Regions from separate parts of the Bradyrhizobium brasilense genome, predicted to be linked through region 2. Evidence: riboswitches for the same ligand, from Rfam matches in the RefSeq annotation. Region 2 holds a riboswitch; each other region holds the start of a gene.

What was found. Region 2 has a riboswitch for cobalamin ahead of QA635_RS34435 (ribonucleoside-diphosphate reductase subunit alpha). Riboswitches for the same ligand answer to the same signal wherever they lie in the genome.
Region 1: another riboswitch for cobalamin. It lies ahead of QA635_RS03325 (TonB-dependent receptor); the one in region 2 lies ahead of QA635_RS34435 (ribonucleoside-diphosphate reductase subunit alpha).
Region 3: another riboswitch for cobalamin. It lies ahead of metE (5-methyltetrahydropteroyltriglutamate--homocysteine S-methyltransferase); the one in region 2 lies ahead of QA635_RS34435 (ribonucleoside-diphosphate reductase subunit alpha).
Region 4: another riboswitch for cobalamin. It lies ahead of QA635_RS27070 (DUF1636 family protein); the one in region 2 lies ahead of QA635_RS34435 (ribonucleoside-diphosphate reductase subunit alpha).

The regions. Positions count from the first base shown of each region.
Region 1 is NZ_CP121669.1:745,543-752,981, reverse strand. It holds gene QA635_RS03345 (MBL fold metallo-hydrolase) at 201-1,241, shown strand; gene QA635_RS03340 (ABC transporter substrate-binding protein) at 1,414-2,229, opposite strand; gene QA635_RS03335 (ABC transporter ATP-binding protein) at 2,430-3,203, opposite strand; gene QA635_RS03330 (FecCD family ABC transporter permease) at 3,200-4,243, opposite strand; cobalamin riboswitch at 4,356-4,553, shown strand; gene QA635_RS03325 (TonB-dependent receptor) at 4,663-6,945, shown strand; gene QA635_RS03320 (hypothetical protein) at 7,057-7,230, shown strand; gene QA635_RS03315 (ABC transporter substrate-binding protein) at 7,427-7,439, shown strand, end outside.
Region 2 is NZ_CP121669.1:7,458,622-7,466,060, reverse strand. It holds gene QA635_RS34450 (HrpF/NolX family T3SS translocon protein) at 1-188, opposite strand, end outside; partial or broken gene QA635_RS34445 (nodulation protein NolW) at 547-905, opposite strand; gene QA635_RS34440 (class I SAM-dependent methyltransferase) at 1,371-2,303, shown strand; cobalamin riboswitch at 2,717-2,932, shown strand; gene QA635_RS34435 (ribonucleoside-diphosphate reductase subunit alpha) at 3,140-4,975, shown strand; gene QA635_RS34430 (ribonucleotide-diphosphate reductase subunit beta) at 4,966-6,039, shown strand.
Region 3 is NZ_CP121669.1:6,842,642-6,850,080, reverse strand. It holds gene QA635_RS31945 (hypothetical protein) at 873-1,211, shown strand; cobalamin riboswitch at 1,318-1,520, shown strand; gene metE (5-methyltetrahydropteroyltriglutamate--homocysteine S-methyltransferase) at 1,622-3,967, shown strand; gene hemN (oxygen-independent coproporphyrinogen III oxidase) at 4,684-6,036, opposite strand; gene QA635_RS31930 (hemerythrin domain-containing protein) at 6,522-7,148, opposite strand; gene QA635_RS31925 (helix-turn-helix domain-containing protein) at 7,294-7,439, opposite strand, start outside.
Region 4 is NZ_CP121669.1:5,737,670-5,745,108, reverse strand. It holds gene cbiB (adenosylcobinamide-phosphate synthase CbiB) at 1-565, shown strand, start outside; gene cobD (threonine-phosphate decarboxylase CobD) at 577-1,545, shown strand; gene QA635_RS27080 (cobyric acid synthase) at 1,628-3,076, opposite strand; gene cobO (cob(I)yrinic acid a,c-diamide adenosyltransferase) at 3,088-3,741, opposite strand; cobalamin riboswitch at 3,778-3,989, shown strand; gene QA635_RS27070 (DUF1636 family protein) at 4,084-4,458, shown strand; gene cobW (cobalamin biosynthesis protein CobW) at 4,455-5,489, shown strand; gene cobN (cobaltochelatase subunit CobN) at 5,489-7,439, shown strand, end outside.

The DNA of each region.
Region 1 (7,439 bases), 2.3 Mb from region 2:
AGCCTCGAAGGATGCGCGGCCCAGATGCCTTGTCCCATTCGCGGAAAGACCCGGGCCGTCCACCCTTCGAGACGCGCGCAAGAGCGCGCTCCTCAGGGTGACGAGATCCGGCTGGGGCGGGGATGGATTTGCTTTGAACTGACCCTATCTATGGAATAATATCCTCCATGTGACTCGGCCCGGAGAATAGGTAAGCCGTCATGATCTTTCGCCAGCTCTTCGACAGCGTATCCGGAACCTACAGCTATCTGCTCGCGAGCCGCGCCGGCGGCGAGGCACTGATCCTCGATCCGGTGCTGGAGAAGGCCGATCGCTACTGCAAGCTGCTGCAGGAACTCGACCTCAGGCTGGTCAAGGCCGTCGATACGCACCTGCACGCCGATCACGTCACCGGCCTCGGCGAGCTGCGCGACCGCACCCAGTGCATCACCATCATGGGCGAGCAGAGCAAGGCCGACGTTGTGTCGATGCGCGTCTCCGACGGCGACAAGGTGACGATCGAGGGCCTCTGCCTCGAGGCGCTGTACACGCCCGGCCACACCGACGATTCCTACAGCTATCTGATGGGCGACCGCGTCTTCACCGGCGACACGCTGCTGATCCGCGGCACCGGCCGCACCGATTTCCAGAACGGCAGCGCGCGGGCGCAGTACGATTCGATCTTCAACCGCCTGCTGAAGCTGCCCGAGGAGACCATGGTGTTCCCCGCGCATGACTACAAGGGCGATACCGTCTCCACCATCGGCGAGGAGAAGCGCTACAATCCGCGGCTGCAGGTCAAATCGATCGACGACTATGTCGAGCTGATGAACAACCTCAATTTGCCGAACCCGAAGCTGATGGACGTCGTGGTGCCCGCCAACATGCATGTCGGCCTGCACCAGGATGAACTCGCCAAGGAGGGCCTCTCCCTCAGCGCGCGCGACGCCATCGCGAGCCTCGGCCGGCCCGATATCCTTCTGGTCGATTTGCGCGAGAGCGCCGAGCGGGCCAAGCACGGCACGCTCGCGGGCGCGCTGCACGCGCCCTATCCGGGGATTTGCGCCACCCTGCAGCCCGGCGGCATGCTGCGCGAGGTCGCGGCCGCAACCGGCCGCCGCGTCGTGTTCTTCTGCGCCTTCGGCGAGCGCTCGGCAATGGCGGTGGCCGCCGCGAAGAAGGCGGGCCTGGCCAACACCGCGCATATCGATGGCGGCATCGATGCGTGGAAGAAGGCCGGCGGGCCGGTGGTGATGGGATAGTCTCATAACCCTTTAGCCCGCTCGCAAATATCTCACCGTCACCCTGAGGTGCGAGCGAAGCGAGCCTCGAAGGGCGACGGCCACACTCCTTCCGCGAACTCCTGGAAGTATCCGGGCCGTGCATCCTTCGAGACGCGGCTTCGCCGCTCCTCAGGATGACGGGTTTGGAAGGTCACTGCGTCACTCGCTGCAACTCTTCCGTCAGGCGATCCAGCGCATCCGCCAGCATCACGCCGCCGCACACCGTGAGCCGCTCCGGCAGCACGATGCGCTTACTTTGCGGATAGAAGCGCTCCAGCGCGGGATGCAGCAGGAAGGCGCGACCGTCATCCTCGGCGCGGTCGCCGGCTTCCGACACCAGGATGAAATCCGGCCGCAGTTTTACAATCGCCTCCAGCGAAGCAAACCCGCCTGCGCCGACGCCGAGTTCGCCGGCGGCGTTGGAGAGACCGGTTGCCGCCAGCAGCGAGCTGACCAGGCTGCCGTCGCCGGGCACAAAGCCACGCCGCTCCAGCGGCAACACGCGGTAGTGATGCGCGCTCGCCGCCGCGCGCGCCCGGGCGGTGGCCGCATCGAGGCGCGCGATCTCGGCCTCTGCGCGATCGGGATGCTGCACCACATCGCCCATCGCGCGGATCTGGTTCTTCACCTCGTCCAGCGTGCGCGGCACCGTGAATTCGACGACGTGCAGCCCGTGGGCCTTCAACAGATCACGGGTCGCGCGCTTGTCGAACAGGCTGACCACGACGAGGTCGGGCTTGAGCAGCAGCACGTCCTCGGCCTCGCCGGACAGGCGCGGAAAGTTTCGCGCCTTCTCCGCGGCCCAGGATTGCCAGTCATCTCGCGAGAAGCGGCTGAGGCCGATAATCTGGTCCGGATCGGCCAGCGACAGCACGAGCTGGTCACTGCAGACATTCATCGAGACGATGCGCGGTCCGGCGGCGAACGCGGCGCCGGCGGAAATAAGCCACAGCAGTATCGCGACCACCGCACCAAGATGAAGCGAAGCGAGATGGCTGCCACGCTGAAGGTGCGCCCCCTCTCCCGCTTGCGGGGGAGGGTTGGGGTGGGGGTTTCGCCGCGAGCCATATCGTGGAGAGAGCCCCCACCCGCTGCGCTCGTCGAGCGCAGCGACCTCCCCCGTAAGCGGGAGAGGTGAACTGAGCTTGTGGTGAGGCCGTGACCACATCAGACGTCCGCCCACGGCACGATGACGGCTTCGCGCTGAAATTCGGCGCGATAGGCGCTGACCCGGAACACGCTGGCGAGGACGCTCTGCGACAGTGCCTCGACAGGCGCGCCTTGCGCTGCCAGCCGCCCCTCCGCGAGCACCAGCACATGATCGGCAAAGCGCGCGGCGAGTCCCAGGTCATGCGTCACCACGATCACCAGCACGCCGGTGTCGGCGACGTTGCGCAGCTTCTGCATCACGTCGATCTGGTGGCGTGGATCGAGCGAGGCGGTCGGCTCGTCGGCGAGGATCACCGGCGCCTCCACCGCGAGCACCCGGGCCAGCGCGACGCGGCTGCGCTCGCCGCCGGAGAGTTCGGTGACGCGGCGATCGCTGAATTCAGTGACGTCGACCGCCTGCATCGCCCGCAGCACCGCCTCCATATCCGTCTGCGACAGCCGTGCCGGATCGGTCGCGCCGTGCGGGTAGCGGCCGAGCGCGACGATGTCGCGCGCCGGCAGCGGCCAGTGCACCATGTGCCCCTGCGGCAGATAGGCAAAGCGTTTCGCACGCTCGCGCAGCGGCAGCGACGCCAGCGGATCGCCGCCGATCCGGATCTCGCCGCCCGATGGAATCAGCCCGGCCAGTGCACGCAGCAGCGTGGTCTTGCCGGCGCCGTTCGGGCCGACCAGCGCGACCAGATGGCCCGACGGCAGCGACAGCGAGACATCGTGCAGCACCTTGCGGCTGCCGAGCGAGGCATTGAGCGCGGCGGCGGAGAGCAACGTCATGCCACGCCTCCGCCGAGCGCGCGGCGCTCGCGCATGATCAGATAGAGGAAGAACGGCACGCCGATGATCGAGGTCAGCACGCCGACCTTGATGTCCGAGGTTGAAGGAATGATGCGCACCGCGATGTCGGCGGCGAGCAACAGCGCTGAACCCGTGAGCGCGCTCGGCACCAAGAGCCGCGCCGGATCGTGACCGATCACGGGACGCATCAGATGAGGCGCGACGAGGCCGATGAAACCGATCGTGCCTGTCACGGCAACCGCGCCGCCGACACCGAGCGCCACGCCCGTGATCACGAAAAGCCGCAACCGCCCGACGTCGACGCCAAGGCTCTGCGCCGCCTCCTCGCCGAGCGTCAGCGCGCGAAAGTCGCTCGCCTGGCTGAGCAGGATGGCGGCGCCTGCGACGATGAAGGGCAGCGCCAGCGCCACGTGCTGGAAGCTGCGGTCCTCCAGCGAGCCGAGCAGCCAGAACGCGATCTCCAACACCACGAACGGATTGCTCGAGAGATTCATCACCAGCGCGGTCGCCGCCCCCGCAAAGCTCGAGATCGCGAGCCCCGCGAGGATCAGGATCAACAGCCCGGCATTGCGGCCGGCGATCGCAAGCAGCGCGAACACCGAGCCGAAGGCGGCGATGATCGCCACCACCGGCAGCGCGTAGGAGCGCACATCGGCGAGGCCCAGCGCGATCACCAGCACCGCGCCGAACGCGGCCGATTGCGGCGCGCCGAACAGCGACGGCGAGGCCAGCGGATTGCGCAGCAGCCCTTGCAGCGCCGCACCGGACAGCCCGAGAATACCGCCGATCGCGAATGCCAGAATGGTGCGCGGCAGGCGGATCTCGCGCACGATCACCTGCGCCACATCGCTGCTGCCGCCGAACAGCGCCTCGATGACCGCGAGCGGCGACAGCCGCACCGGCCCGATGCCGAGCGAGAGCACGCACAGCAGGACCACGAGCGCGAGCAGCGCCGCGGTGGCGCCCCACCGGCGCCGCGCCGCGACCTCGGCCGCCAAGGCAAAATCCTGCACGCTCATCGGATCCATGCTCTTACAGCGATCGTCGTGGCAGACAAGCGACACTCGACAAAAACCGTGGCCGCACGGCCATTGCCCGACTTCCGCCGGATTGACTTTGCTGCCCGGCCGAACCCTAGATGAACATGACGGTTCTTTCATGAGATGAAAAGGGAATGCGGTACGGGGAAACTTCCCCAACGCCGCGGCTGCCCCCGCAACTGTATGCGGTGAATCCTTCGTCACAGGCCACTGGGAATCTCGGTCCTGGGAAGGCGACGAAGGGTAACGACCCGCGAGCCAGGAGACCTGCCGTCAGCCGTGGTCACACGCGATGCTGCCGGTCGGGGAGTACAGGCATGAGCTTCACCTGATGCTGTGAGCACGATGGTGAGACTGGTTCGCGGTGACGTGCCACTGACGTTGCCGAGGCCTTGCTTATGTTCTCCTTCCCTTTCCATCGGCGGCGCCGCGCGCTTCTGCTCGCGTCGACGATGATCGCGCCGGCGACGATGATCGCGCCGGCATTCCTTGTCTCCGCAGCGCGGGCGCAGCAGGCACCCGCTCCCGATCAGCTGCCGGCGATCGAAGTCACCAAGCCGGGCGACCAGAACGTCACGCGCGCCAGGCCGGCCGCTCGCGAAGCGCCGGCGCCGCGACGCCCGGCGCCGGGCACCTCGCAAGGCAACAATACAGGCAGCGGAGCCGGATCGGGCACGACAGGGACCGGTGTGGCCACCGGAACGGGCGGCACCGGCGGCCGCCAGTTCGCCGGCATTGTCGGCACCTCCTCGGCCGTGATCACCGCCGATGACATCGCCCATTCGCCGGTGCAGTCGTTGCCCGAGATCCTCGCGCAGGTGCCGGGCGTGCAGCTGCAAACGCCCTATGGCGGACCGAACGGCGCCAAGACGTCGGTCGACCTGCGCGGCTTCGGCGCGTTCGCGACCGACAATACCCTGTTCCTGCTCAACGGCCGCCGCCTCAACGACGTCGACAAGGCCGGCTTCGACCTCACCACGATTCCGCTCGATTCGATCGAGCGCATCGAGATCACGCGCGGCAACAGCGGCGCGGTGCTCTACGGCGACAACGCGGTGGGCGGCGTCGTCAACATCATCACCAAGACCGGCGTCGGCGGCCCGCCGACGACGATGCGGGCCGAGGCCGGAGTTGGCTCGTTCAACACCCGCATGGCCGCGGTCTCCGCCGCACTCAATTCCGGCCCGTGGTCCACCTCGTTCTACGGCAACGGCATCAAGTCCGACGGCTACCGCGTCAACAATGCGCTCGACCAGCGCAACGCCGTCGGCAACATCAACTACACGACGCCTGATCTCACCGCCTTCTTGACCGTCACCGGCAGCGACCAGAAGCTCGGCCTGCCTGGCGGACGGCTGGTCGATCCGTCGATCGGCGTCAACGAACTGCTCACCGATCGCCGGGGCGCCGCGACGCCGTTCGACTATGCCAACCAGCAGACCGCCAGCGTCACCGCCGGCTTCACCAGGACGCTGATGAACGGCGTCGACCTCATCGTCGACGGCGGCTGGCGGCAGCGCGAGACGCAGAGCGGCTTCTTCGGCACGGTGCCGACCATCAGCTTCGCCTCGACGTACAACGATGCCGCGCTGCAGACCTGGTCGCTGACGCCGCGGCTCAGCGTCAAGAATGTGATGCTGGGCATGCCGTCGACGATCCTGGCCGGCATCGACTATTACGATTCGACATTCCGCGAGGCGCGCGGCGCTTATCAGGGCGTCGACCCGTTCCACATCTACAATATCGAGCAGCAGAGCGTGGCCGGCTATTGGCAACATACGCTGGGCCTGTTGCCAACGACCGACATCTCCTACGGCGCGCGCGTCCAGAATACCAGCATCTCGGCGCGCGATCGTTACGACCCGAATGCGCCCTTTGCGTTCGATGCGCAGGCGGCGCCGCTCGACAGCAACGAGACGCAATACGCGCTGCATGTCGGCGTCGAGCATCGCCTGACCGACACCTTCTCGGTGTTCGGCCGCGCGGCCCGCGCATTCCGCACGCCCGATGTTGACGAGCGCGTTGCATCAGGGCCGTCATTCGACCCGCTGACCTTCGCCCCGATCCCGCAGAATTTCCAGCTCAAGACCCAGACATCGCAGGACGTCGAGGGCGGCTTCCGGGTCAAGACCAACCTGTTTCAGGTCCAGACCAGCGTCTATCTGATGGATCTCGAGAACGAGATCCATTTCAACCCGGTGCTGTTCTTCAACACCAACCTCGACCCCACCCGCCGCTACGGCTCCGAAACCAGCGCGGCGCTCAAGGTCAGCGACAGCGTCACCCTGCGCGGCGGCATGGCGATCACCCGCGCCGTCTTCCGCGAAGGCATCTGGACCGGCAATGACGTGCCGCTGGTGTCGCGCTACACCGGCAATCTCGGCGTCACCTGGAATATCTGGCAGAACTATCTGGTGTTCGACGCCACGGTCCGGGCCTGGAGTTCGCGCATCATGGACAACGACCAGGCCAACACCCAGAGCCGGATTCCCGGCAACGCCACCGCCGATATCAAGCTGAGCGGGCAAGTTGACCGCTTCTTCTGGTCGCTAAGCGTAAACAACCTGTTCAACGCGCTCTACTACGACTACGCCATCGCGAGCACGTTCACCGATGGCCGCTTCTCGGCCTATCCGCTGCCCGGCCGCACCTACATGGTAAGGGCCGGTGCGACGTTCTAGAGCGTGATCCGGTGGGGTGGGTGTGCCCGCCGCACCGTCTCCGAACATTACAAACGCACGGAAACTGGGGTAGAGTTCCGGCAGCTGATTTGACCCGCGCAGGGGAAACGCATGGCCAAGGCCGGGAAGCAGACCAAGGGCGGCACGAAGACCAAAGACAAGACCGACGACAAGTCGAAGAAGCCTCCGCCACCCGCAGCGCTACAGGACGATGACTATTACGAGGACGGCGACATCGCGACGCCGAAGCTCGACCGCTACGGCAATGATGACGAGCCGTTGTGAGGCGCGGCAAAGATCAATCGACCGATCCCACGCGCAGTCGGGCGCGGCGGCCGCGTAGCTTGCGAGCTACCGAGCCCGGCTCATCCTCGCCAAGCAGGCATTAGGTCGCAGCCGGGTCATGGACCGGACCACCCTTCCGGATTGGTTGCCGTGCTAGGCTTCGCATGGACGCTGGGTCCTTGCTGGGGGCGGTGCCATGAGATTTGCGA
Region 2 (7,439 bases):
GTCAGTTGCTTGGTCGATTCTGTGGGGGCCCGCTCCTGCGGTGCTGCATGATCGCTGGTCGTGTCTTTCGACGAGAGGCTGGCCAGCATCGCCTGAAAGCTGGAAAAGTCCTGCACCGAGGAGGGCGGGGCGGGCATTCCGGAGAAAGCCACAGTTGAATTGGCGGTTGGCGATAGGTCGACTGACATTACACGTCCTCCGATGTAAGTGTGCACCACAAGACGGTCACCGGCGCGGCCCTAGATCGCGACGAACAGGGAGTGTTGATCGGCAGAGTTCAACAGGTTCTACCACTTGCATCCTGTTGCTCAGTGCGCCTTCAGCGCTCAGTTTCGCGACTATCCATGGGAACGCCGCCGTCTAAATATTCACGCCGTATGGTAAAACGGACAACCTTTCGAGAAGCTGACGGCACTCAGACGATTTCAAGGTGATTGATGAAACAGCCTTGCCCGCAAGGGACCTGGACGTATTTCAATGCCGGTGCCAGCTTCGCTTAGTTGCGTTCGCCTGGCCTGGTGCCATGGCTGAGTGCATCGAGTGCCGCTTGAATGCATCAAAGCTGATCGGATTCAAGATCAGTAGTCGATTTTGCGCCTCGTGCGCGTCGGATATGTAAAGCACCCGCCCATCGTAGTACCATTGAAAATTATAGAGCTTGATCAAGCGGTCGAGAAATTCTCGCGGTGGGAGTTCCGGTAGCCGCCCGCGAATCCGCCCCTTCACCCCAGTACTTGCATTGACCCGGATATTCCGATTGTGACCGAATTCCTGCAGTGCGGTCGCGAGGTCCTGATCCAGAACGTGTAACTGTAAGGCGTCGATGGCAGCGTCAGCGGCGCGCCGAGCGTCCTTGGCGACGTCAGGCAGGTGAAAACAGGAACACATAGTACTTTCTTCAAGATGACAGCCTCCGAGATCGGATGAGTATACCTGCTATTTTCACGACAGGATCGACACCAAAATTCGTCCCAAATTTGGAGGCCGATACTTTCTTTCTAAATCGAAAGCAGCCGCGGTCATCAGGTAACGAACGTTCGTCAGCTTTCGGTCAGCTCGCTTCTCTAAGTGCTGGCCCATTCGCGCTCACGAATGCTGCCAATCTTATCACGCGACAGAAACGGTTCTTCTCATGCTGCCTGCCGTTGCCTCGACTGCTCTCAACTCGGCCGAATGTATCTCCAGCGGCTGTTCATCGGTGCGGGACCAGTTTCATGATAGTCTTACGCAGGCGGATGCTCTTGTCCGCTTGCCGCTTCTGCTGTCGCATCGGCGGGTGTAAGACCGACCTGTATACCAAAGTGCGGGCGAGTACGAAGGCACCTGTCGTCGACTCGCTTGCAAATGAGATGGGAGGAATTGCGTTGCGGATGGATTTTTCGCGTATTAATCGGTCTAAAGCTATATTCTATGATATTTATGCTTCTGATGATCCGAGGGCATATTTCTCGATCCTCGGAGACTTGGATTATATGATCCCGGACGTGGCTGAGCCGGTTGTGCGCCAAATCCTGGCAGCGAAAGCTTCGGCAACTGGCCTTAAGCCCATCGTGCTCGATGTTGGATGTTCATACGGCATCAACGCAGCGGTGCATCGCTTTCCGCTGACCTTCGGGGGCTTGCGTCACCGCTACGCCCGGCGTGAGATGAGGGCGATCAGTTCTGAAACACTGGTGAGTCTCGATCGCAATTTTTATGCAGCCTGGCCTGATGTCGGGGTGGCGCGCTTTATCGGCCTCGATGTGTCGGCACGGGCGATCAGCTATGCAAAGACTGTTGGCCTCTTGGAGCAGGGCATCGTCGCTGACCTTGAAAAGGAGGCGCTATCGACGGATAGCGCGCGCATTCTCCGCTCCGTGGATGTTATCATGTCAACCGGATGCATCGGCTACGTTACCGAGAAGACGTTCAGCGAGATTCTCGATGCGACAGAGAAGCAACCATGGATCATCTCCTTCGTGCTACGAATGTTCCCATTTGAATCGTTGGCCGAAGCGTTTGCAAAGCGTGGTCTTGTGACAGAACGTCTTACCGGCGCGACGTTTATCCAGCGTCGCTTTCGCGATGCTGAAGAGTTTGAAAGTTGTTTGGCCAGCTTGGCGGCCCTTGGCGTGGATGCGACCGGCCTCGAATCAGAAGGGCTGTTGCATGCGGATCTGATCTTGTCTCGCCCAGAGGCGGATGCGCGGGCCACGCCTCTGGAAGACGTTGTCACCGTCGCCAGCGGCAGGGGACGGCCGATTGGACCCCGTTACGTTCATGTTGAAAGCAACGAGGGCTTTCAGGTTGCGCTGGAGCCCTGACAGTTAAGGACCACTGTGCAGCGCGCGAATCTCTTCGGCGCTGGATCAAGACGTCGAAAAACAAGGTCATTCTGTGTCGAAGGCGCGCCAGAGCCAATGTTGTTCGCCGACGATGGATAACGACTCGTCCAGATGCCGTTTGTCGCGGCGAGCGCTGCTATTCAGATCGGAGAGCGCCTTGCCGAATTCCCTCTCTACTGACGCGCGGTTTCATAGATCGCATCAATGCGACACGTGGGTCAGAATTTCCTCGACTGTGCGCAAGCTCAACGGAAACCGGAAAGGCAGCCCAACGGCATCTCCAATCATCTGCAGCGGAAGTGACAGCGGCGATAGAGTGGTCCGGGCAGGTCGGTATGTTTTTGCCTTCTAAATCTTGATCTCTCCAATTGACGAATCCCGGCGCGTAGTGCCTATCTATAGTCAGTCACGGTCTTCCGTTCCCCACACCTTGTAGGGCGGAAGCTAAGAGGGAACCCGGTGCGCCAAAACGGCAACTCCGGGGCTGCCCCCGCAACTGTAAGCGGCGAGCGGTTGTCATCATGGTCACTGGCGCGACACAGCGCCGGGAAGGCCGACAGCCGCAGTGACCCGCGAGCCAGGAGACCTGCCGCGACCGAATGAAAGTCCTCGGGCGGGGTGCTCCGGTGGGTCGCTTGCAGCCGGGGACATTTGCCCGGATTCCTCGCAAGTCGTCCGCCCGGCCCGCGCCTAACATCGCGGGGTTGCCGATGTCGCCGTCTTACAATTTCGATCAGCATGGTCATCTCATTGAGCCGCCGCACGGGCAGCGGCGCCCAGCGCAGGCAAGGCCTACCCCGCCTAAGTTTGGTCTTGTGTTGCCATCGCCAGCTCCGCTGCCGCGCCCCCTTGCGCCATCGCCAAGGCCGGCCGATCTCAAGCTCGATCGGACGCGCGACGACCTGGTGACGCCGTTCGGCAAGCTGACGGTGACCGACCGTTACCTGCTCGCCGGCGAATTGCTCCAGGACATGTTCGCGCGGGTGTCTTGCGCCTTCGCGGATGATGTTGCGCATGCCCAACGTCTCTATGATGCGATGTCTCGGCTGTGGTTCATGCCGGCCACACCGGTACTGTCCAACGGCGGCACCACGCGCGGTCTGCCGATCTCGTGCTTCCTTAACTCGGTGTCGGACTCGCTCGAAGGCATCGTCGGCACCTGGAACGAGAATGTCTGGCTTGCCTCTAACGGTGGCGGCATCGGCACCTACTGGGGCAACGTTCGCTCGATCGGCGAGAAGGTGAAGGGCGGCGTTACCTCGGGTATCATCCCGTTCATCCACGTTATGGACGGCCTGACATTGGCGATCAGCCAGGGCTCGTTGCGGCGCGGCTCTGCGGCGGTCTATCTCGATATCCACCATCCCGAGATCGAGGAGTTCCTCGAGATCCGCAAGGCGTCCGGCGACTTTAACCGCAAGAGTTTCAACCTGCACCACGGGATCAACGTTACCGACGCGTTCATGCGTGCCGTGGGCGCCGGCACCGCGTTCGCCCTGCGCAGCCCGAAGACCAACGATGTCATCCGCGAGATCGACGCCCGGCAGCTGTGGCAACGCATCCTGGAGAACCGGCTGCAGACCGGCGAGCCTTATCTGTTGTTTATTGACACCGTGAACCGGTCGCTCCCCAAGCACCAGCGCGAGCTCGGCCTCAAGGTCTCTACCTCCAACCTGTGCAGCGAAATTACCCTGCCGACCGGCATCGATCATCGCGGCGAGGAGCGCACCGCGGTGTGCTGCCTATCGTCGCTCAACCTCGAGACCTGGGACCAGTGGAATGAGAAGCCAGGCTTCATCGAAGACGTCATGCGCTTCCTCGACAACGTGCTGACCCACTTCATCACGGTGGCGCCGGACGGCATGAAGCGTGCCCGCTACGCCGCCTTGCGCGAGCGCTCCGTCGGCCTCGGCGTCATGGGCTTCCATTCGTTCCTGCAGGCCAAGGGCATTCCGATGGAAAGTGTCGTGGCCAAGTCGTTCAATCTGAACATGTTCCGGAAAATCCGTCGCGATGCCGACGCGGCATCCGTGACGCTCGCGCGCGAACGTGGGCCGTGCCCGGATGCACTGGAACGCGGTGTGATGGCGCGCTTCAGCCATAAGATCGCGATCGCGCCAACCGCCTCGATCAGCATCATCTGCGGCGGGACTAGCGCTTGCGTCGAGCCGATCCCGGCCAACACCTACACCCATAAGACCTTGTCCGGTGCCATCTCGGTGCGTAATCCGCATCTCGCCAAGCTGCTGGCCGCCAAGGGCGCCGATACTTCGGAGACCTGGCAGTCGATCATCGCGCACGAGGGTTCGGTCGCCCATCTCGACATCCTGTCGGAGCACGAGAAAGCGGTCTTTCGCACCGCCTTCGAAATCGACCAACGCTGGATCGTCGAGCTTGCCGCAGACCGCGCCGCGTTCATTTGCCAGAGCCAGTCGATTAACCTCTATCTGCCGGCTGACGTCGATAAGTGGGACCTTCACATGCTGCATTGGACGGCATGGAAGCGCGGGGTGAAGAGCCTCTACTACTGCCGTTCAAAATCGATCTCGCGCGCGGCGTTCGCCGGCAACATCGCTGACGGCGACAAGGCGGCGCCGCCGCAGCCGCCGCAGCGGCACACTGACTATGAGGAGTGCCTCGCATGTCAGTGATCGATCTCTCATCCGTCGATCCGCGCACACTGATCGGCAAACGGTGCGTCGGCCTCCTCGACTCGACCGGCAGCTATGACGTCGATCGCTACGCCTGGGCTTACGAGTTCTGGAAGCGCCAGCAGCAGACCCATTGGATGGGCGAGGAGGTGCCGCTTGGTGCTGACCTCAAGGATTGGGCGTCGGACCGCGTTACCGACAGTGAGCGCGCGCTGCTCACTCAGATCTTCCGTTTCTTCACCCAATCGGACATCGAAGTCGGCGATAACTATCTTAAGCGCTACATCCCGATCTTCCAGCCGCTCACCGTCCAGATGATGATGGCGGCCTTCACCAATATGGAAACGGTCCACATCGACGCCTATGCGCTGCTGCTCAAAACGCTCGGCATGCCCAAGACCGAGTTCGAGGCATTTCGCGGCTATTCCGAGATGCGTGCCAAGGCGGACTACATGCACGAGTTTGGCGTCGACACAGTAGCCGATGTCGCCAGGACCTTGGCGATGTTCGGCGCCTTCACCGAAGGCATGGCGTTGTTCGCGAGCTTCGCGATGCTGCTCAATTTCCCCCGCCACAACAAGATGAACGGCATGGGACAGATCGTAAGCTGGTCGGTTCGCGACGAGAGTTTGCATTGTGAGGGCATTATCAAGCTGTTTCACGAATGGAACCGCGAAACCGCCGCGGTGACGCGCTCCGTCCGTGACGATATCGTCGAGGTCGCCAAAACCATGGTGAAGCTGGAGGAGAATTTCGTCGACCTCGCGTTCGGCCTAGGCAAGATCGAGGGCATGAGGCCCGAGCAGATCCACACTTACGTCCGCTATGTCGCCGATTGGCGACTGACCCAGTTGCGGATTGCCCCGGTCTTCGGCTTCTTCGAAGCCAAGGAGGGCGGGTTCACCCAGCTCAAGGCGCATCCGCTGCCTTGGCTCGTCGAGATTCTCAATGGCGTCGAGCACGCCAATTTCTTCGAGCAGCGCGCCACCGAGTACTCCAAGGCGGCGAGCCGCGGCAGCTGGGACGGCGAAGACGGGGTGTGGGCAGCTTTCGGCCGGACGTAGCCAGACGGAACAGCGCTTTGGAGCGCCCCCGCATTTTCGGACGTTTGCGAAAGTCGGCTCTGCCGCTGCTTGCGGGGCCGCAGCGGACCTCAAGTGGCATGATCTATGCCGCTCGAAATCATGGTCGCGGGCCTTTGGGATGGACGTGCCAAAGTGGAGGTGTTGAGCACACCTAGGGTGTCCGCCAGTATCGGAGTTTATCAAAAACGCTCCGGCTGGAATGAGCAGAGGCAGCGCGGTATCGGGCAACCGATCGAAGAAAACTGCGCCCGTTGATGTGCCGATGCGCAAATGAACTCAATCCCGGTTTCACGAGGCCCGTGAGGCAATCGATGTCCACGCGGTTTTGCGTTAAGGCCGCCTGCAATGCGGCTTGAGAAGATTGGTTGCACACGCTCGCCGTCCTGTTGGGGAGGGCGGACGGAAACTGTTTTACGCACCTTAGCCAAAGGGACGGGGTAAAACCTGACTTGAATGATGCGAGCTCTCATCGGGGCGGCTGTGTACGTGACAATCGCGCGTGATGGTCAAGGCGGCGACTTCGTGGCGTCGGTCCATGTAAAGCGCAAGGCGGAGAACGCAAAAGTGAGAAGAGGGCGCATTGGTGATCGTTTGTCCCGCGCCGTGCAGCGATCTTGACGACGCGACCAGCTCTCTGCACTGATCGATTGGGCCTTAAAGAGGGAGCTTGGCAATTTTTCCGCCGGCCGGGGGCCGTCACCAACTGCTGTTGCCGTCCGCAATTTCAATCTATCGGCGCCAGTGACATGGCCCTGCCGAGGCACGGGCCATGGTCGCTAGCGGGGAGGCGGATCTTCCCCACGGTCCGCACGTCGATCTTCAGCCGGGTCTTCGGGCCAAAGGGTCGGGTCCAGCGACGGTGCGAGACGAATGAAGCCCTCTTCTCTGCGTTCGGCTGTGTGAGGCACTCCAAGAAAGATTGAAAACCTTTGTGAGGTGGTCCTTGCTGGGCCTCACTCCGCTGCGCGTCAGCATATCGATCTGAGCCTGTGGCTGTTTAGCCAATGAAAACCCAGTAATCCTTGGCGAGACGTCCGTCCAGCATACGCAACTCGAAACGTTCTGGTGGTGCGGCTTCGGAAGGACCTGGCTCGGACGGCCCGGCCTGCAATGGTCCGGCGTACGATGGCCCTGCAAGCGATAGCCCGGCATGCGAAGGCTCGGCATGCCACGGCCCGACGTGCGAAGGGCCTGCATCCACATCCTGCCATATCAGATTCTGATCGACACCAGGATGAGCCTCGATCGCCTGAGCGATCGTCTGGTGGGAGGGATACTGCGGGGGCTTTCCGGTTCTGGCGCGGCGTGCAGCCGGCGTATGCGCATCATCTTCCCAACCCAAGTCGGGCGATGGATGCGCTAAATCCAGGTACGGCGAA
Region 3 (7,439 bases), 620 kb from region 2:
CCACACGTCAATCCAAAGCGGCGCGTCTTCCTCAGCGTGCTATGCGCAGATCGCAAGAAGTTAGCGGCAACGTGACGCAGGCGCCTGCCGATGTCCCGCGCGAGCAGGCGCCGTCCCTCGATGTCACGCGCCGCTAACTTCAGTGGTCAGCCAAAGCCTCAATTTGCAATGCTGGACCTGCCCAGGAGGAGAAGCCTGAACATGATGAGGACTTGCATTGTTCGTGCCAGGCAATAACCGGCAGTTCGCGGCAGGTTTGTGCTGTCTTTGTCGACTTACCGACCTGCGCACGTTCTAATGTTACCATTCAGCTTATTCGCCACGACCTCCGTGAATGATTCTTGTCACGCAGGAATCTTCGACAGCGGGCGAATGCCTCGCTGCCGGAGTCTTGACGACAATTGGGAGCAGGTATGCCGCCATCGATCCGTGTGATCCGGGGGCGTTGCCGCTACTACGAATGGAGGGCGCCCCAGCCTGTTGTGCTTTGCACTTTGCGGCCTACACCAACGCGGAGCCGCCCTTCAGTGGCGAGCGATCTGGAATCGACGTTAAGGAACTTCACGGATCAACCAAGCGGACGAGACGTGGGATTCTCCGGTCGCGCAACGTTATGGGCCGTCGTCTACCTGCTCGTCATTGCAGTCGACATTAGAGGAGCTGCGCTTCCACGCAGCCGTGTCGACCGGCAAGAGAGAAGCCTCAGGTCTTGCTAGCTTCGGCTTGAACTACTCAACACTTCCGAGAGCATCTGTCTGACGGGGCGGCTCATAAAAGGCCTTGCCATCCAGCCGAACAGACCGACCGTAAAGACGGCAGCAGCAAAGACGCCGAGGGCGCTCCAAACAGCCATTTTCATGCGAGGCTCTCTTTTGGTTGTGGTGATTCAATATGCTTGCTTTGGCCAGTATCACCAAAACGTCGGCGTGACGCCTACCAGGATTGGCTGGTCGCACATCGACACGTCCGCTGAGCACGCTGCGGGATTTAGCGAATACCTCTTGCGCCTATTCGTCACCGATCCATGGATATTGGTGGAGAAGAAAGGGCGCATCGAAGCGTGCTCGATGAATCGTTCAAAAGCCGGGCCGCATGAAAGCGTCCCGCTCGGCGCGGTGACCTTCACCTGCAGGCCGCGTCGTCTCTTCCATGGATCTGACACGCCGCCCGACGCCACGCGCCTCCGAGATGGCCATTCCGATATCTTATGATTGGAGAGTGGCGTCCACGTCGTGATCAAGCGCGGCCGTGGAGCGTCATTCGCGTAAGACAGGCCGCAGTACCAATTTGAGAGGTTGACGGCCGCGTTCTCTTGCCGATAATCCAAGTCGTCGAGGTTCTCCGGTTTCCGTTTGATCCGGAGCTAAGAGGGAAGCCGGTGCCAATGCCGGCGCTGCCCCCGCAACTGTGAGCGGCGAGCCACTGTCCAACAAAGTCACTGAAGCCCGCGCGGCTTCGGGAAGGCCGGACAGCAGCAATGACCCGCGAGCCAGGAGACCTGCCCCGACAATATGTTCATCCACGGGCGGGGTGTCCCGGTGGTGCGCCAAGCAGCCGTCGCTCGGGCGACTTCTCCTGCCTGCGTCCGCCATGGCCTTTGCCCCAACACGGGGTTAGCGGTATGTCTCTTCTCTCACTTCCGGTTGCCACGCTCGGAACGCCGCGCATCGGTCCAAGGCGCGAGCTCAAAGTCGCACTCGAAAGCTATTGGGCCGGGAGAATTAGCGAACGGCAGTTGCTCGAGGATGCAGCCGGCCTACGTGCCGCGAACTGGGCGCGCCAGAAGTCCCTCGGTGTCACCGTCATTCCGTCGAACGACTTCTCGCTGTACGATCAGGTGCTCGACACCAGTGTCATGGTCGGCGCCATCCCGGAAGTCTACGCCTCGAAAGCCGAGCCCGTTTCCCTCAAGACGTATTTCGCCATGGCACGCGGTTCACAATACGACAGCCGGGGTGCGAGTTGCGGCCATGGATCTCGCGGCGATGGCGCACCCGCGCAGGAGATGACCAAGTGGTTCGACACCAACTACCATTACATGGTCCCGGAATTTCACCGCGGACAGACTTTCAGGCTGTCCTCTCGCAAGCCTATCGAGGAGTATGAGGAAGCCAAAGCCCTTGGCTTTCAGACTCGCCCTGTCCTGATCGGCCCGGTCACATTCCTAAAGCTAGGCAAGAGTGCTGATCCTGCGTTCCAGCCACTGTCACTATTGGATGACCTGATACAGGTCTATATCGAGGTTCTGCAGGAATTGGCCAAACGCGGGGCAAATTGGGTTCAGTTCGACGAGCCCTGCCTGGTTCTTGATCTGGATGTGGAATCAAGAAAATCCTTGCTACATGCCTATGACCGGCTCGCCAGGGAAGGGCCGGCCATCAAGATCATGGTCGCCAGCTATTTCGGCGGCCTCGGCGACAATCTTCCCACCGCCTTGCGCCTACCTGTCGCCGGACTGCACGTCGATCTGGTTCGGGCGCCAGCGTTATTGGACCGGATCATTTCCGCCAAGCGAAGTGATCTCGTCGTGTCGCTCGGCGTGATAGACGGCCGCAATGTGTGGCGAACGAATTTGTCGGCACTGCGCCAGCGGCTCGATCCCGCTATCACGAAGCTCGGCAAGGATCGCATACAAATCGCTCCATCTTGTTCGTTGCTTCACGTGCCGGTCAATGTTGAACTCGAGACGGAGCTCGCTTCAGACGTCAAGAGTTGGCTTGCATTCTCGGTTCAGAAGATTCGTGAGCTTGCGACCTTGGCGCGGGCTCTTGCAGGAGATCAGAATGTTGCCGGCGCTCTTGCGGAATCGGAGCGCATCACCACCGAGCGTGGGACTTCGCCAAAGATCCGAGATGCCGATGTCGCCGTCCGGATGAGAGCGATCAACCAGACCACGCGCCGGCGCGCCAGTCCATTTGCCAGTCGTGCCGAGATCCAGCGCAAGCGCTTCAAACTACCGGCGTTTCCTACCACGACGATCGGATCGTTTCCGCAGACTGCAGAGGTCCGTAATGCCCGGGCAGCACACGCGCGAGGCGCGATGAACGACGGGCAATACGACGAGTTCCTCAAGGAGGAGACTGCGCGTGCCGTACGTTGGCAGGAGGACATCGGCCTGGACGTGCTCGTGCACGGCGAGTTCGAGCGCAATGACATGGTGCAGTACTTCGGCGAACAACTCGCAGGCTTCGCATTTACCAAAAACGGCTGGGTACAATCCTATGGCTCGCGCTGTGTCCGGCCGCCAATCTTGTTTGGCGATGTCTCACGGCCGAAGCCGATCACCGTGGGTTGGTGGCGGTACGCGCAATCCCTAACTAAGAAGCCGATGAAGGCGATGTTGACCGGACCAGTCACGATCTTGAACTGGTCGTTTGTTCGCGATGATATTCCCCGAGCCGAGGTCTGTCGTCAAATTGCGCTCGCGATCCGAGACGAAGTCGGCGATCTCGAAAATGCTGGTGCGGCCATGATCCAGATCGACGAGGCTGCGCTGCGCGAAGGATTGCCGCCGCGCCGATCGGAGTGGACGGCTTATCTCGAGTGGGCCGGGGATTGCTTCCGCATCTGCTCATCGGGCGTCGCCGATCAAACCCAGATCCATACCCACATGTGCTACTCGGAATTCAACGACATCATCGATGCGATTGCTGCAATGGACGCGGATGTCATCTCGATCGAGACTTCGCGGTCGAAAATGGAGCTGCTCGACGCGTTCCGGAACTACAAATATCCAAATCAAATCGGGCCGGGTGTGTACGATATCCATTCTCCGCGCGTGCCCGAGTCGAGCGAGATGAAAGAGCTTGTCGCTTTGGCTCGAAAGCGGCTGCAGGATTCGCAACTCTGGGTCAATCCGGATTGCGGCCTGAAGACGCGCAAATGGGAGGAGGTTCGCCCGGCGCTGGTGAACATGGTCTCCGCCGCCCGCGAACTACGCGCTGCATTCACTCCAGCCGACCGTTGATCTGGGCCTAGTCTTTCGTCGAGAAGGCCGATCGCGTGCCAACGATTTGCGGGCTCGATAATCGTGAAAAGCGTTGGTGATCGGGAAAAAGGCCCGGCCGCCTTTAGCGGCCGGGCGGAAGTGTGTCCGGGAGGAGCGACGCTGCTAGGCAACGTGCTGACTTCCATCGGCGGAAGGAGGGCGCCGATGGTTCGATTACGGCGGGGACATCCGCCGAAATCTGACCCCAGTTAAGGCGCAAGCTCAGCGTAGCTCAATCATGCCCTGGTATGCGGCCCCTATAGCCTGGGATTAGAAATCTACACCAGGGTTTGTCGCTGATGAGTACTTTCGCAACGTTGCAGGGCTGAGCAATGTGGGGCGGTCGTGCCGGCCGATCACGGACGGGCACCAAGCGCACATTGGTACGCTTTTCTGCCGGAAACGATGGGCTCGATCAACGGGACCATACGATAACGCGTACAGCAAGGATCTTATCGTGGTGACCAATGCAATCTGCGGCTTGCTATTGATCTGGCTCTGGCTAGTCATTGGTCTAGTCAGGTTTTTGTTCCAACCTCTGTTGGGAATCTTGTGCGGCTCGACGCAGAGGGGTCCGCAAATGGGATGCCGATCAGCGTGCTCCTGATCGCCGCGACTGCTCGCGATCCAGAGCATAAACCAGTTTGGTGATGTCGAGCTCGGATCTGAAACGGCTCGGTTCGGCTTAGTCTGGTTTAGACCGCCAGACTATGTGTAGCCCCGCTCCGAGTAAGGTGAGCGTCGAAGATCGATGCGACGCTCCGGGCCAGGAACTCTGCGCCACCGGCTATCGAAAGCCGGCCATCATCCATCACCACGACGCCATCGGCGATAAGGCCGTCGAGGCGAGAACGATCAACGACGGCCAAGCTTGGATCCCGGCCGTAACGGCGGGATGTCTCGGAAAGATCGACTGTCAAATCGCACATGATTCGTTCGATAATCTCGGCGTGGAAGCGATCGTCGTCAGTCAGTAAATAGCCCTTTGCGATGGCGAGCCGATCCTCGCTGATGCGAGCGAGGTAGTCCTTTGTCGGGAGGGCGTTCGCGACAAAGCCCTGTTGCATACGGCCGATGGCGCTGGCGCCCAGACCAATCAAGGTGTCCGCGCTATCGTCAGTATAGCCCTGGAAATTGCGCCTCAACCTGCCTTCCTGGCTCGCCAGGGCGAGATTGTCGTCCGGTAGGGCGAAGTGATCGATTCCGACGCGGACATATCCCGCATCAACCAAAGCTTCCGTGATCGTTTCGGATTGGACGTGGCGCGCGACGCTGTCGGGCAGGGTGGACGCATCGATCAGACGTTGATGCTTCTTGAAGGAAGGAATATGCGCGTAGCCAAAGGCCGAAAACCGGTCCGGATGAAGCTCGAGGCATCTGGCGACGGTATCCAGGCACGAAGCGACCGTCTGCCGGGGCAGGCCATAGAGCAGGTCGAAATTGATACGTTCGACGCCGGCACGGCGCAACCGATCGACCGAGGTCGCGGTCTGTCCGAAGCTCTGCAGACGGTTGATGCCCTGCTGAACAACTGGATCGAAGCTCTGGACACCAAGGCTCGCCCGGTTGACCCCGCAATAGCCCAGAGCGTCGGCCATCGGCTCGCTCAACATGCGTGGATCGATCTCTACGGCGATCTCGGCATCAGGCAGGACCGCGAATGAATGGCGCAACGAACCGACCAGATCAGCGAACGTTTCAGGTGTCATGATCGTCGGGGTGCCGCCCCCGAAGTGGATATGAGAGATCGGTTGCCGTCGGCCAAGGGTTTCTGCAACGAGGTAAGCTTCGGTCCGCAGTCCCGCTGCATAGAACGAGATCGGCTCCTGGCGCTTCGTGACAGAAGTGTGGCAGCCACAATACCAGCACATGCGTCGACAAAACGGCACGTGCACGTAGATCGATGCGGATTGCTGCGCGCCCAACGACTTGAGCCACGTTTGATAGTCGGATTCGCAAATCGAAGCTGAGAAATGGGGGGCCGTCGGATAGCTGGTGTAGCGCGGCAGCCGTTGCTGCCCGTAGGCTTGTGCCAAGTCCGGTCGCATTCGGAGTGCCTTTCTTCCCTCTCCAACCGATTACCGGACACTTGGCGGATAGGCCTTGCGCTGGCTCAAAATATCCGCATTGTTGATGGCGATAGCGGCCCTAAAGCCAAGATTGGTAGGGCATGCCTGCAACGTACGCATCGCACTTTGGATCGCGATGAAGGTCCTGCCCTGTTCCGGGCAAGAACAGGTCTAGCAGTGCCGCAACGATCGATCGCGGTCGGTCGGTGGACGTAAGGGGCACTCATATTACGTACTATCACTGGGGCGCTGGTCGAGCGGTATTGCCAATTGCCCCGCGACGTTCACGTTACGGGACCAGCCGGACCCCGGCCGTGCTGTTTGTGAAGGGACGGGCTGCAAGTGATCATCGGGCGCGGATGTAGCGCTGGCCGCGCGCGGCGTACGCGCCAGAAGGATTGTCACCTTCATTTCAACGAGATGAGCATGACCTGCACGGCCCGGCGTGCAGAGTCAGTGATCAATTACGGTCCATCGGCTTTGGCGCCATCTGGCGGCTTGCCGGCCACTGCGGACGAAAACGCCACCGAACTCCGTTCGGCTTCAGCTTCTTGCTCCAATTGCAGAATATGCGCTCTTAGTGCATCGGAAGTCGCTTCCGCCGTCTCGCTGAACAGCAGATCCCCATGATCAGTGCGGGCGGAAGCGATTTCCGTCCAATCCTCAGCCGATAGAGCCTTGATGGCGGCGGGGAAGAAATCTCGCTCTTCCCACATCATGTGGTGCCGCTCCCGCAATATAAAGTCACGTACGATGTTGCCGACGTCTTGCCGAAGGATTTCACGATCCGCGAGGATAGCATCGATAGCTTGAGCGAAATGGTGCAGGCGGTCGATGACTTCCTGGTGTTCATGCGCGAGATCGCCGATGATTGCAGCCGCATCCGGATCGCGAGTTCTAAGCTTGGAGAAAACCAGGTCTTCCTGAGGATGATGGTACACCTCCGGGTAAACCTCGAAGTAGCTGATAATCGCGCGAATGACCTCATAGTCAGGACGGGCCCCATGCTCAAAAATCTCCAATTCACGTTGGAGGGCGACCAGAAGTAGGTCAATATTGCGATGCTCTCGAAGCAAAAGATCGATGATCATTGCGGTGCTCCAGGGAGGAACAATGTAAGCGAGCGATCCTGCCATCTGTGCGCGATCGCCCAAGCCGATGTTCGGGTGTCCTTCACGTGCTGCGATCCGTCGGCGCTGTTCGGTGCAAGGACGCATTTCACAGCGCTTCTTGAGCTTAGCCCAAGTTCTGCGCAACGCGGCTCGGCAGTTTGTCGTTACGTAGCTCGATTCGGCGCAAGCTCGGCAAGGCAATCACGCCATTCTGCTCGAGTTGAGTGAGGGTGCGCGAGACCGTTTCGATCGTCAAGCCAAGGTAATCGG
Region 4 (7,439 bases), 1.7 Mb from region 2:
GGTCGCGCAGATTGTCGGGCGTGATCCGGCAACGCTCGACGATTCCGGAATCGCGCGCGCCACCATCGAGAGCCTCGCCGAGAATGCATCCGACGGCATCGTGGCGCCGGTGTTCTGGGGCGCGCTGTTCGGCCTGCCGGGGATCCTTGGCTACAAGGCGATCAACACGCTGGACTCGATGATCGGTCATCGCACCGAGCGGCACGAAGCCTTTGGCTGGGCGGCCGCCCGGATCGACGATCTCGCCAATCTCGTTCCGGCGCGGTTGACGGGTGTTCTGTTCGTGCTGCTCGCGCCGAACCGTTCGCAGGCGTGGTCATGCATGTTGCGCGATGCGCGCCGGCATCGCTCGCCGAATGCCGGCTGGCCGGAAGCTGCGATGGCCGGCGCGCTCGGCGTGCGGCTGAGCGGTCCTCGCATCTATCACGGGCACATCGCCGATGAGCCCTGGCTGAACGAGGGGGCGCGCGATCCGGCTGCAGCTGACGTCCTCACCGGGCTGAGACTCTATCGTTACGCCATGATTCTGTTGGCCGGGGCGCTGCTAGTCCTGGCGCTGGCGTGAAGGTGCGGCGCATGCGTGAGCACGGCGGGAACCTTGATGTCGCCCAGCAGCGCTTCGGCGGCGCCGCGGACGACTGGATCGACCTGTCGACCGGGATCAATCGGGTGCCGTATCCCTTGGTCGATGTCGAGCCGCGGCAATGGAGCGCCTTGCCGTCGCGATCCGATCTTGAATCGCTGCACGACGCTGCGCGGCAGGCCTATGTCACCAAGGCGCCGATCGTGGCGATGGGCGGTGCGCAGGCCGCGATTCAGTTGCTGCCGCATCTGGCGCTCAAGGGGCGGGCGCGGATTCTGGCGCCGACCTATAACGAGTATGCCGCGGTGTTGTCGGCCGCGGGCTGGGACGTCGCCGAGGTGTCCGATCTCGCGGCGCTTGCGGGAGCGGACATCGCCGTCGTCGTCAATCCGAACAATCCGGATGGACGACGCCATGATCGGCGCGAGTTGCTGGCACTGCTGCCGCGCGTTGGCCGGCTCGTCATCGACGAGAGTTTTGCGGACGCCGTTCCTGACCTGTCCCTTGCGCCGGAAGCAGGACGCGCCGGGCTCCTGATCCTGCGCTCCTTCGGCAAGTTTTACGGACTTGCCGGCTTGCGCCTCGGTTTCGCGATCGGCAGCGAGGCGGACATTGCCGCGCTTGCCGCGATGGCGGGCCCATGGCCGGTTTCGGGAGCAGCAATCGCGATCGGGCGGCGCGCGTTGCTCGATCACGACTGGGCCAAGGCCACGGCCGCGCGGCTCGCGGACGACTGCGTCAGGCTCGACGCAATAGCGCGATCGCAGGGTTGGACGCTGCTCGGTGGCACGTTGCTGTTCCGGCTCTACCAGACGGGCGATGCATTGGCTGCGCAGGAGAAACTTGCCCGTGCGCAGATCTGGTCGCGGGTCTTCCAGCAGAAACCGGGATGGCTGCGCCTCGGCTTGCCGGGCAGTGAGCCCGAGTGGTCGCGCCTTTCCGCCGTGTTGTCTTCGGTCTAGCGACGATCTCAGCGTCACCTCGCCCCGCGTGCGGGGAGAGGGGGTACAGCGCCGTCGCTGTTCGACCAGGAATCATCTCGCTCTAACGCGCCAGTGCGAGCAGGCCTTCGACATCAAGATGGGCCTCGATGTGCCCGGCAAGTGCGTCGAGTGCGCTCTCGACCCTGGCGCCGTAGGGCTGATCAGCCGCCGCGATGTCGAGTTGTGCAAGGAACGCCTTGCGGAAATCGTCCGAGGCGAACAGGCCGTGCAGATAGCTGCCGTGAACGCGCCCATCTGCGGAGACAGCGCCCTCAGCCGTACCGTCGAGTGATGCAAAGGGCCGCGCGCGATCCGGCCCGTCGGTGCGCCCGATATGGATTTCATAGGCGCTGATCGGCTGGCTGGTCGCGGCATGCACTGCGCTGACGCGCGTCAGCGTCTTCTGTTCGGTCATGGTGGTCGTGACATCGAGCAGACCGAGGCCGCGCGTTTCGCCGGCGGGACCCTCGATCCCATCGGGGTCGGCGACGCTGTGTCCAAGCATCTGGTATCCGCCGCACAGGCCAAGGACATGGCCGCCGCGGCGATGATGCGCGAGGAGATCGATGTCCCAGCCTTGCGCGCGCAGGAAGGCGAGATCGCCGCGGGTCGATTTCGAGCCGGGCAGGATGACGAGCTTCGCATCGCCCGGGATGGCTTCGCCCGGACGGACCATCGCGAGATCGACGCCGGGCTCGAGCTTCAGCGGATCGAGGTCGTCGAAATTGGCGATCCGCGACAGCGCAAGGAACGCGATCTTGCACTGGCCCGGTTTGCGCGCCTCACCGAGCCCGAGCGCATCTTCGGCCGGAAGTTCGCCGGCGCGGACGAACCAGGGCAGCACGCCAAAGCCGCGCCAGGCGGTGCGCTCTTCGATCAGGCGGTAACCGTCATCGAACAATGTCGGATCGCCGCGGAATTTGTTGATGACAAAGCCCTGGATCATCGCCGCATCATCAGGGGCGATCACCGTCTTGATGCCGACGAGCTGCGCGATCACGCCGCCGCGGTCGATGTCGCCGACCAGCACCACCGGCACGTCGGCTTTGCGCGCAAAACCCATATTGGCGATATCGGACTTGCGTAAGTTAACCTCGGCGGGGCTGCCGGCGCCCTCGACCAGAACGAGGTCGGCGCGCTGCTTCAGGCGCGCAAAACTCTCCAGCACCGCGGCCATCAGCGACGGCTTCATGCCGGCATATTCGCGCGCCCGTGCGGTGGCGATCCGTTTGCCGTGCACGATGATCTGGGCGCCGACATCGGTTTCGGGCTTCAGAAGCACTGGATTCATGTCGGTGTGCGGCTCGACGCCGGCGGCGAGCGCCTGCAGAGCCTGCGCGCGGCCGATCTCGCCGCCGTCGACGGTGACGGCGGCGTTGTTGGACATGTTCTGCGGCTTGAACGGCAGCACGCGCAGCCCGCGCCGTCGCGCGGCACGCGCAAGGCCGGCGACGATGAGCGACTTGCCCACGTCCGAACCCGCACCCTGGATCATCAATGCGCGCGCCATGGTGATGTCTGTCAGAACTCGACGCCCGGCTGGGCCTTGATGCCGGAACGGAACGGGTGCTTCACCAGCGTCATCTCGGTGACGAGATCGGCAATCTCGATCAGCTCCTCCTTGGCGTTGCGTCCGGTGAGCACGACATGGGTCATCGGCGGCTTCGACGTGGTCAGGAACTCGACGACGTCGGCGATCGCGAGGTACTCGTAGCGTAGCGCGATGTTGATCTCGTCGAGCACGACCATGCGCAGGCTCGGGTCTGCGATCAGCTGCTTGGCCTTCTCCCAGCCGGCTTGCGCCGCCGCGATGTCGCGGGCGCGATCCTGCGTCTCCCAGGTAAAGCCTTCGCCCATAGCGTGGAATTGACAGAGATCGCCGAAATGCCCGGTGAGCAGGCGGCGCTCGCCGGTATCCCAGGCGCCCTTGATGAACTGCACCACGGCGCAGGGAAAGCCGTGCGCCACACAGCGCACGATCATGCCGAACGCGGAGGACGATTTTCCTTTGCCGGCGCCGGTATGGACGATGATCAGGCCCTTTTCACCGCTCTTGGTCGCCATGATGCGGTCGCGGGCGGCCTTCTTTTTCGCCATCTTGTCCGCGTGGCGCGTATCCAGCGAAAGATCGGTGCCGACGGCGCCGTCTTCAGCGTCCTTTCCATCAGAAGTCATCACATTCCTTCGGCTTGACAAGTGCGAGGCTTGGACGAATGGTGGTCCCGCGTTGGTTCCTGTCCTACGACAGGCGAAGAGGGAATGCGATAGGGCTCCGCTAAATCGGGCCCGAAGCGCAGCCGCCCCCGCGACCGTGACCGGAGAGATGCCCAAGCCACTGATTCCATGCGGGGTTGGGAAGGTGGGCATTGAAGGGTAAAACCTGCTCCGCAAGCCGGGAGACCTGCCAACGCAGCATGTTGTGAAACCGGCGGACGGGGTGTTCCGCGACGGGGAACGAACCTGTCCAAAATCGGTTCGTGTGCCTCATCGCTTCCCGCTGTCAATCCAGGAAGGGCGATGAGCGTTACACTTCATGTCTGCATCACCTGCCGCGCCGGCCAGACGCCGGCGGAAGGTGAGCTCGCGCCCGGTGCACGCCTGCATGCCGCGCTTGTCGAGGCCGGCGTGCCCGATGACGTCAATCTGGTTCCCGTCGCATGCCTGTCGGCCTGCAGCCAGGGTTGCTCGGTCGCGCTCAGCGCGCCGGGGCGCTGGTCCTATGTCTACGGCCGACTGTCCGCTGATAATGCCGCGGATGTGATTGCCGGTGCCTCCGCCTATGCGGCGGCGCCCGACGGCATCGTGCCGTGGCGCAGCCGTCCGGAAATCTTCCGCAAGCAATCGCTCGCCCGCATTCCACCTCTTCCCGTCGTGCCGGAGGCCGCAGAATGACCACGCTCGCCAAAATTCCGGTCACGGTCGTGACCGGCTTCCTCGGCTCCGGCAAGACGACGCTGATCCAGCATCTGATCCGCAATGCCAACGGCAAGAAGCTCGCGGTGCTGGTCAACGAGTTCGGCAGCGAAGGCGTCGACGGAGACATCCTGAAGTCGTGCGCCGACGCCAATTGTCCGGCCGAGAACATCGTCGAGCTCGCCAATGGCTGCATCTGCTGCACCGTCGCCGACGATTTCATCCCGGCGATGGAGCAGTTGCTGGCGCGGAACGTGAAGCCCGATCACATCGTGATCGAGACCTCGGGGCTCGCCCTGCCGAAGCCGCTGCTGAAAGCGTTCGACTGGCCGGAGATCCGTTCGCGGATCACGGTCGACGGCGTGATCGCGCTCGCCGACGCCGAGGCCGTCGCCGCCGGCCGTTTTGCGCCTGATCCGGCCGCGGTGGATGCGCAGCGTGCAGCGGACGACAATCTCGACCACGAGACGCCGCTGTCGGAAGTGTTCGAGGACCAGATCGCCTGTGCCGATATCGTGCTGCTGACCAAGGCGGATCTCGCCGGGGCGGAGGGGATCAAGGCAGCGAAAGCGGTGATCGCGGCCGAGATGCCGCGCGAGGTGCCGATGTTGCCGGTCGTCGACGGCACGATCGACGCGCGCGTGATCCTCGGGCTCGGGGCGGCGGCGGAAAACGATCTCGCGGCGCGGCCGTCGCATCACGATGGCGAGGAGGAACATGAGCACGACGATTTCAATTCGGTTGTGATCGATCTTCCGGAAGTTTCGGATGTCGACGCGCTGGTCGCCTCGATCAAGGGGCTGGCGCGCGAGCAGAACGTGCTGCGCGCCAAGGGCTTCATCGCGGTCGAAGGCAAGCCGATGCGGCTATTGGTGCAATCGGTCGGGGAGCGGGTCAGGCATCAGTTCGACATGCCCTGGGGCGCCCGGGCGCGGCAGTCGAAGCTCGTCGTGATCGGCGAACATGCCGACATCGATGAAGCCGCGATCAGGGCACGGCTTGGTGTCTGATGCACGTCGTCTTCCGCGAGAGCCGCGGCCTTGAGGAGACCGCGACGCCAAGGGACCTCGGCCAGGATCCGGCCGATCTCGTGGTGTTGTCGTTTTCCGACAGCGATCTTGCTGCCTTCGCGGCCGGCTGGCGGCGCGGCCGCGCCGCGTTGCCGTCACTGCGGCTCGCCAATCTCGCGGAGCTGCGCCATCCGCTGTCGGTCGATACCTATATCGAGCGGACGCTGTCGCACGCGCGTGGCATTCTGGTTCGGCTGATCGGCGGCGAGCCCTATTGGTCGTACGGGCTGGCCGCGGTGCATCGGCTGGCGAAGGAGCGCGGCATCGCCCTGGTCGTGCTGCCGGCCGATGGCCGCGACGATCTGCGGCTGGATGAGTTCTCGACCTTGCCGGTCTCGACGCTGCGCCGTCTGAAGGTGCTGTGCGACAAGGGCGGCCCGGTTGCCGCGCAGGCCGTGATCGCGCAACTGGCGCTGGCGTCCGGACTCTATGCCGGGCCGGTGGTCGGCGAGATCGATCTTCCCGAGATCGGCGTCTACGATCCCCGGCGCGGTGCCGTCGCGGCGTTGCCGGCACCGGACGGCCGGCCGCGCGTGCTGGTGACGTTTTATCGTTCTTATCTCGCGGCCGGCGACACCGAGCCGGTCGATGCATTGATCGATGCATTGCGTGAGAGGGGCTTTGATGCCCACGGCGTGTTCGTCACCTCGCTGAAGGCGGCGGGCGTGGCCGACTGGCTGCGCGCTCAGTTCGCGCAATGCGCTCCAGCGGCCATCGTCAATGCGACCGCGTTTTCCGCGGCCGGTGACGACGGCGCGACGCCGTTCGACGCCGCATCATGCCCGGTGTTCCAGGTCGCTTTGTCGACGGCGCAGCGCGAGGATTGGGCCGGATCGCTGCGCGGTCTGTCGCCCGGCGATCTCGCGATGCATGTGGTGCTGCCGGAGGTCGACGGCCGCCTGTTCGCGGGCGTCGTCAGCTTCAAGTCGCCTGGTGAGCGCGATCCCGAGCTGCAGTTCGCGCATCTTGCACATCGACCGGATGCCGAGCGCGTCGCTGCAATTGCCGCACGCGTGGCCGCCTGGCATCGGCTTGCCAGCAAGCCGACACAGGAGAAGCGGCTTGCGCTGGTGCTATCGAACTATCCCGGCCGTCCACATCAAGTCGCGCATGCCGTCGGCCTCGATGCGCTTGCCTCGGTCGGGGCGATGCTGGCTGATCTCGCGGCCGCCGGATTTGACCTTGAGCCGGTGGCGTCGCTGGGCGACATTCTTTTGCGCAGGACCCTGACGTGGAACGTCGCCGACTATCGCGCGGCGCTTTCCGGCCTTCCCGAGCTGCTGCAGGACGATCTCAGCCGCGCATGGGGCGCGCCGGAAGATGATCCCGATTGCCGTGACGGCGCATTTCATTTCGCGGCGATCTGCTGCGGCAAATCGGTCATTGCCGTTCAGCCGGAGCGCGGTGAGGTAGGGCAGCGCGACGCCGACTATCACGATCTGGCGCGCACGCCGCGCCACGCCTATGTCGCGTTTTATCTGTGGCTCAGGCGGCAGGCCATCGACGCCGTCGTGCACATCGGCGCGCATGGCACGCTGGAATGGCTGCCCGGCAAGTCGGTTGCGCTGTCATCCGCATGCTGGCCGGAGGCGCTGATCGGCGATCTGCCTGTTGTCTATCCCTTCATCGTCAACGATCCCGGCGAGGCGGCGCAGGCCAAGCGCCGGATCGGTGCCGTGACGATCGGTCATCTGCCGCCGCCACTGGCACAGGCCGCGGTCCCCAAAGGCTTGCGCAATCTTGAGCGCTTGCTCGATGAGTATTCGACCGCCGATGGTCTCGATCCGGCGCGGCGGCAGCGCCTGATCGCTGCGATCCGCGACGAAGCGCGCATCGCCGGGCTGGAGGACGATCTCGGTCTCGCGGCGTCGGTCTCGGCGGCCGAGGCCG